Regions from separate parts of the Cupriavidus sp. 05T41 genome, predicted to be linked through region 1. Evidence: predicted binding sites of a transcription regulator. Region 1 holds the regulator's gene; each other region holds the start of a gene.
What was found. Region 1 encodes sigma-54, which starts transcription at its own class of promoters, with help from an activator protein. Its sites were predicted from a motif close to TGGCANGNAANCTGCTTT; they were not measured.

Region 2: a site for sigma-54 is predicted at 1,510-1,527, ahead of AC1DKV_RS07525 (GTP cyclohydrolase II). Genes of this name have one in related genera too.
Region 3: a site for sigma-54 is predicted at 866-883, ahead of urtA (urea ABC transporter substrate-binding protein). Genes of this name have one in related genera too.

What each region holds. Positions count from the first base shown of each region.
Region 1 is NZ_JBFTLQ010000010.1:129,505-131,769, forward strand. It holds gene lptB (LPS export ABC transporter ATP-binding protein) at 1-58, shown strand, start outside; gene AC1DKV_RS08535 (RNA polymerase factor sigma-54) at 206-1,681, shown strand; gene hpf (ribosome hibernation-promoting factor, HPF/YfiA family) at 1,731-2,081, shown strand.
Region 2 is NZ_JBFTLQ010000009.1:33,337-35,601, forward strand. It holds gene AC1DKV_RS07520 (URC4/urg3 family protein) at 1-221, opposite strand, end outside; gene AC1DKV_RS07525 (GTP cyclohydrolase II) at 218-1,456, opposite strand; gene AC1DKV_RS07530 (acyltransferase family protein) at 1,733-2,265, opposite strand, start outside.
Region 3 is NZ_JBFTLQ010000027.1:18,863-21,127, forward strand. It holds gene urtA (urea ABC transporter substrate-binding protein) at 1-812, opposite strand, end outside; gene AC1DKV_RS17495 (hypothetical protein) at 1,203-1,481, shown strand; gene AC1DKV_RS17500 (hypothetical protein) at 1,534-1,680, shown strand; gene AC1DKV_RS17505 (MFS transporter) at 1,748-2,265, shown strand, end outside.

The DNA.
Region 1 (2,265 bases):
CATCATTGCCAACGAATCGGTGCGCAAGGTCTACCTGGGCGAGAACTTCCGCATGTAACGCGGGGCGCGGCCTACTGCCGCGCAGCCGGGATATTCGCGGCCAGGCGGCGTTCATGTCGCCTTTCATCCTGCAAACGATCACGGCGGCATCAGCGATAGCAATTTCCGTTCCAACGGCATGGAAGTTGCGCATAAAATAGGTCGCATGAAACCGTCGCTACAGCTCCGCCTCTCGCAGCATCTCGCGCTTACGCCGCAACTCCAGCAGTCGATCCGGCTGCTGCAACTGTCCACGCTCGAACTGCAGCAGGAAGTTGAGCAAGCGCTCACCGAGAACCCCCTGCTCGAACGCGAAAACGACTGGATCGAAAGCCCGCTGCGCGTGGGTGCCGATGGCTCCGTCAACCTGCAGAGCGCGCCCGCGCCTGCGCCCGCCGATGGCCAGGGCACCAGCGAGAACCGCCCCGACGGCGCCGCCGATGGCGACGACAACTACGCCGACAGCGGCGAGGATTACGGCAGCGACTGGAGCCTCGACGACTTTGCCCGCCGCCCGCAGGGCGACGAGGACGAAAAGACGCCGATGCAGCTGCGTGACGCCGAGCCGACGCTGCGCGAGCACCTGATGGAGCAACTCGCGCCGCTGAAGATTTCCATGCGCGACAAAGGGCTCGCGATCTTCCTGGTCGAGTCGCTGGACGACGACGGATACCTTAGCGCTTCGCTCGAGGAGATCTGCGCCGAACTGCCCGAGGAACTCGAGTTCGAGATCGACGAGGTACACGCCGTCCTGACCCTGCTGCAGAGCTTCGACCCGGCCGGCGTAGGTGCGCGCAACGCCGCCGAATGCCTGGCGCTGCAACTGCGCCGGCTCACCCATCCGCAGCGCGAACTGGCCCTGACCATCGTCACCAGCCACCTGGAGCTGCTCGCGGTGCGCGACTACACGCGCCTGAAGAAAGCGCTGCAGGTCGACGAGGCCGACCTCAAGGCCGCGCACGAACTGATCCGCTCGCTCGCCCCGTATCCCGGCCATGCCTATAGCCGCCCCGAGGCGGATTTCGTGGTGCCGGATGTTTTCGTGCGAAAAATGAGCGGCGGCTGGATCGCGCAACTCAATCCGGATGTGATGCCGCGGCTACGCATCAACGATATGTACGCGCAGATTTTGCGCGGTGCAAAAGGCGATTCAGGGGCTGCCGGACTGCAGCAAAAATTGCAGGAAGCACGCTGGTTGATCAAGAATATCCAGCAGCGCTTCGACACCATATTGCGCGTCGCACAAGCGATTGTCGAACGTCAAAAGAACTTCTTCACCCACGGGGAAATTGCGATGCGCCCCTTGGTTTTGCGGGAGATTGCCGATACACTGGGTCTACACGAGTCCACCATCTCTCGGGTGACAACCAATAAATACATGGCAACGCCGATGGGGACTTTCGAGCTGAAGTATTTCTTCGGCAGTCACGTATCCACAGAAACCGGCGGCGCGGCCTCTTCAACGGCAATTCGAGCGTTGATCAAGCAACTCATAGGAGCCGAAGATCCCAGGAATCCCCTGTCGGATAGCAGGATCGCCGAACTGCTCGGCGAGCAAGGCTTCGTGGTGGCGCGCCGTACCGTCGCCAAGTACCGCGAGGCGCTGAAAATCCCTGCCGTAAATCTCCGCAAGTCTTTGTAGCCGAGTTGCATCGCCTGCCTGATGCAACTCTTTCAGAAGGAGAAACGCTATGAACTTCAAGATCAGTGGACACCACTTGGACATCACGCCCCCGCTGCGTGAGTACGTGGAAACGAAACTGGAGCGTATCGTCAGGCATTTCGATCAAGTCATTGGCGTAAGTGTGCTGCTATCTGTCGACAATACAAAAGAAAAGGACCGGCGGCAGTACGCGGAAATCAATCTACATCTCAAGGGCAAGGACATCTTTGTCGAAGCGCATCACGAAGACCTGTATGCCGCTATCGACGCGCTAGTCGACAAGCTCGACCGGCAGGTGATTCGCCACAAGGATCGCGTGCAAAGCCACGACCGCGAAGCGGTCAAGTATCAATTGGCCGCAGCGCAGATGCAGCAATGACCGTGCCTGGCGGCCCACCTAGGGGGCCGTCGGTGTCAGTCCCTTGAAACCAGAACAAGCCGCGCCCGATGCGCGGCTTTTTTGCGCACATTTTTGTGGCGTTCTCCCGCATTTACGGCCGGTATCGAATCACGCAAGGGGATTCCGCAAGGCCACGCTCCCGGTGTATGCTGTGCAATACATA
Region 2 (2,265 bases), on a different contig from region 1:
GCGGCGATGCGGTCCGGGTGCCAGGTAAACAGTTCGGAGGCGCCCGCCGCCACGTGCTCGGTGACGGTGGCGCAGTGCGCGCGCACCGCCTGCCCGGTCAGCAGCGCCGCGGCCGGATGCCCGGCGGGCACCGGGCTGGCCCAGCCGCCGCCGTCGCTGGCGGGTTGGGTGAAGGCATCGGACGGGCCGCCCGGCACGCCCGCTTCAGGTGTCTGGTTCATTCGTTCAGTCCTCTACCCTTTGCCAGTGCAAGTTCTTCCGCATCCGGCGGGGTATAGCTCGTGAAGTAGCCAGCCGCTACCTTGGCGTCGATTTCCACGCGGGCGTCGGCCGGAATCAGCGCATCGGGGATCGCCACCTGCTCGACCACCTCGATACCCTGGGCGGTCAGCGCCCCGTGCTTCATATTGCTCATCGAGGCCCAGCGGTCGATGCGCTTGATGCCGAGCCAGTGGAAAACGTCGGGCATGAGTTCCTGGAAACGCATGTCCTGCACGCCGGCCACGCATTCCGTGCGCGCKAAATAGGTCTCGGCGCGGTCGCCGCCGACCTGGCGCTTGCGAGCGTTGTAGACCAGGAACTTGGTGACTTCGCCCAGCKCGCGGCCTTCCTTGCGGTTGTAGACCACCAGGCCCACTCCGCCCTGTTGCGCCATCTCGATGCACACCTCGATGCCATGCGCCAGATAGGGCCGGCAAGTGCAGATATCGGAGCCGAACACGTCGGAGCCGTTGCATTCGTCGTGCACACGGCAGGCCACCTTGGTCTCGGGCTTGCCGAGCTGGCTGACATCGCCGAAGAAGTACAACGTCATGCCGCCGATGGGCGGCAGGAACACCTTGAGGTCCGCCCKCGTCACCAGTTCGGGGAACATGCCGCTGGTCTGCTCGAACAAGGCACGGCGCAGCGCGCTTTCCTTGATATCGAAGCGCCGCGCCAGGCCCGGCAGGTACCAGACCGGGTCGATCGCGGCCTTGGTCACGCGCACGTCGCCGTTGGCGTGGAGGATCCGGCCGTCCGGCACCAGGCGCCCTGCCGCGATGGCGCCCGCCAGTTCGGGCATATTGATATGGGCGCGGGTAACGGCAATCGAGGGCCGGATATCGATGCCCGCCGCGATCCGGTCTGCAAAGGCGGTGGAGACCAGGTGGCCCCAGGGATCCATGGAAACGATCTTGTCCGGGTCGGCCCACTGTGGATGCGGGCCGATGGGTTCGGCCGGCGCGGTATCGGTCAGGTCAGCCCGGTGATCGCGCTGCAGCCGGCCCGAGGCGACCGCCAGTGCGCGATACACCGCATAGGCGCCCGAGTGGGTGCCGATCACGTTGCGCTGGTCGGGATTGGTCAGGCTGGCGATCACGGGACCGCGCTCCGCGGCGCTGGCGGCCCCCCAGTGAATGGGCTCCGCCGGCTTGTCGCGGCGTGCGTGCGAGGTCAGGACGATATGATCGGACATGGCAGCCTCGGAACAGGAATCCTGACCAAACGGTCAGGTTTACAGTTTCATAGTAGGCAACCTTCATGCCATATCCCAATGCTMGTTTTTACCCTGTGTTGCGCGGCCAACAATGCCGCACCTTGACCAGGCGCACCGCAGCCGTGCGGTGGCATGCCCGCACGCTGCCGGATCGCGGTGCACAGGCACCAAGTGAAAGCGGCGCCAGGCTGTTCAGGCCTGGCGCCGCAGTTGGCATGCGTCTGCTTGCGATGCGCCGGAAAACCGGCGGGCCGCTCAGGTCGACTGCTGCCGCCCGGCAGGCTGGCGCCGCGGCGCTTCGGCGCGGGCCGGCCACACCGCCTGGCGCAGGGCCCGCAGCGGCGTCCCGCTCTCCACATAACGGTAGAACAGCGCGCCGGCCGCGTTGCTCAGCACCCACGCGGCAACCATGCCAAGTGCATTGAGCACGGGCTGGTGCGGCGCAAGATGGGATACCACGGCGTTGACTACCAGGCACACCGGGAAGTGCACCAGGAAAACCGAGTAGGAAATGCGGCCGAAGAACGCCAGCACATTGGCGCGCGGCCAGTGCTCCAGCCAGCCGCCACGACGCGCCATGCCCAGCAGCAAGGCCACCGCAAGGGCCACTGCGATACGCAGGCGGAAGTCCACGATCAGCGCGGCCAGCACCGCCGCGCCCAGCACCATCAGCGCCACCGGCGAACGCTCCGGCTCGGACGCCCAGAACGCCAGCGTACCCATGCCATAGGCGCCGAAGAAATAGATCGCCCACACATCCCACGCGGCATCACGGTTGAACCAGAACA
Region 3 (2,265 bases), on a different contig from region 1:
TCTTCCTCGCCGACCGAGAACGCCACCACCGGCACGTCCTTGGCCTTCAGGCCGGCGTTGCCCAGTTCCTTGTAGAAGGGCACGTTGGAGTCGCCGTTGATGGTGGAGATCACCGCGGTCTTGCCGCCCTGCGAGAACTTCTTGATGTTGGCGACGATGGTCTGGTAGTCGCTGTGGCCGAACGGCGTGTAGACTTCTTCGATATCCTTGTCCGCCACGCCCTTGCTCTTGAGGAAGGCGCGCAGGATCTTGTTGGTGGTGCGCGGGTAGACGTAGTCGGTGCCCAGCAGGAAGAAGCGCTTGGCGCCGCCGCCTTCCTTGCTCATCAGGTATTCCACCGCGGGGATGGCCTGCTGGTTGGGTGCCGCGCCGGTATAGAAGACGTTCTTGGACATCTCCTCGCCTTCATACTGCACCGGGTAGAACAGCAACGAATTCAGTTCCTCGTAGACCGGCAGCACCGACTTGCGCGATACCGAAGTCCAGCAGCCGAACGTGACGGCGACCTTGTCCTTGGTGATCAGCTGGCGGGCCTTCTCGGCGAACAGCGGCCAGTTGGAGGCCGGGTCCACCACCACCGGTTCGAGCTTGCGGCCGAGGACCCCGCCGCTCTTGTTGATCTCGTCGATGGTCATCAGCGCCACGTCCTTGAGGGACGTTTCGGAAATGGCCATGGTGCCGGACAGCGAATGCAGGATGCCGATCTTGATCGGCTCCTTGGACTGCGCCATTGCCAGCGGGCTGACGCCAGCGGTTGCGAAAAGCGCCGCGGCGGCTACCGCCGACAGCTTCAGCATGTCACGTCGTTTCATTACAGCTCCCAGATTGTCGTGTTTGATAAGGAACAACGCACCCCGGGAATGCTTCTGCAACTAGCGTGCCATGGCGTGAAGCGCGTGCCCGGGCCCTCCAGCACGGGCCCGGGCGCCTCCGGCGACAACGGCCGGCCCTTGCGCACCACGACAGTGCGCCGCCCGCGCGCACCAAGCATGTGCGGCGCGCAAAGCCCACTTCAGATTGGGGCACACCTGCACACCGGCACCGGCGGCGCTGGTGCGCGGCGGCACCATACTGCAGCGCGCCGGTCGCCTGCCTTCGCGCGCGACATGCTGCGCCGTGACTTGCCCGAATCCGGAAACGGCTCTATGGTTCCCCATCGCTGCGGCGGCACATAGAAAAAGCAGCAACCGGAGACAGCCAATTTGAAAGCCGCACGGCAGCAGCTGGACGGCACCGGCGCCCGCACGGGCGTGCCCGGCGCCGACCGTATCGTGGTCAGCGGGGCGGGCTTGGCCGGCACGGTCGTCGGCACGTGGCGCGACAACACCTGTCCCGGCCGTGGCAGCGACATCCCCTTTCATCCCTGCAGTTTTTCCTTTGCACCGAAGCGGGACCGGTCCGCGGCGTACCGCTGGCAGCCAGCCACGCCGCGCCGGCGGGATTTCACGCTGCGCAAGGCGGCTGAGGCCGCGGCCCGCTAGCCACCCTGCCCGCCCACGCCGTCGGGTCACGACCCGCGACAGGAGAATGCCAATGAGAGCGCCTGCAAGACAAAGCGGTCATGGCCACTGTCGCCGCGCCGGCGATCAGGCGCGCTGCGCGGAGACCGGCGGCGGCCACCTGGCCATGCCGGAGCAGCCCGGACGGCTGCGCGATCTGATCGTGCGGCACCTGGATTGAACGCGCCGCGCCCCGCTTCCCACCCGATTCCCACCCGCCTCTTCCCTGCCACCCACCGCGCATACCCATGAACCTTCCCTCGTCCTACCAGCCGCGTCGCGCCTGGGCCATGGCTTCGATGCTGACCTGGCTCGCGCTGATCAACTTCCTCGACAAGATCGTACTGGGCATGGTCGCCGTGCCGATGATGGCGGACCTGAAGCTGTCGCCCGCGGAATTCGGACTGGTCGCCAGCAGCTTCTTCTGGCTGTTCGCGCTGTCCACCGTGCTGGTGGGCTTTCTCTCCAACCGCGTTGCCACGCGCTGGCTGCTGCTGGCGATGGGCGTGGCATGGGCGGTACTGCAGGTGCCCGTGGTGCTGGCCGGCTCGGCCATGACCATCCTGGTGTGCCGCATGCTGCTGGGCGCGGCGGAGGGTCCGGCCTTCCCGATCTCCGTGCATGCGCTCTACAAATGGTTTCCCGACCACAAGCGCAACCTGCCCGTGGCGGTGGTGAACCAGGGCGCCACGGTGGGCCTGCTGGTGGCGGGCCTGGCGATTCCGCTGGTGTCGCTGCAGTGGGGCTGGCGCGCCAACTTCATCGT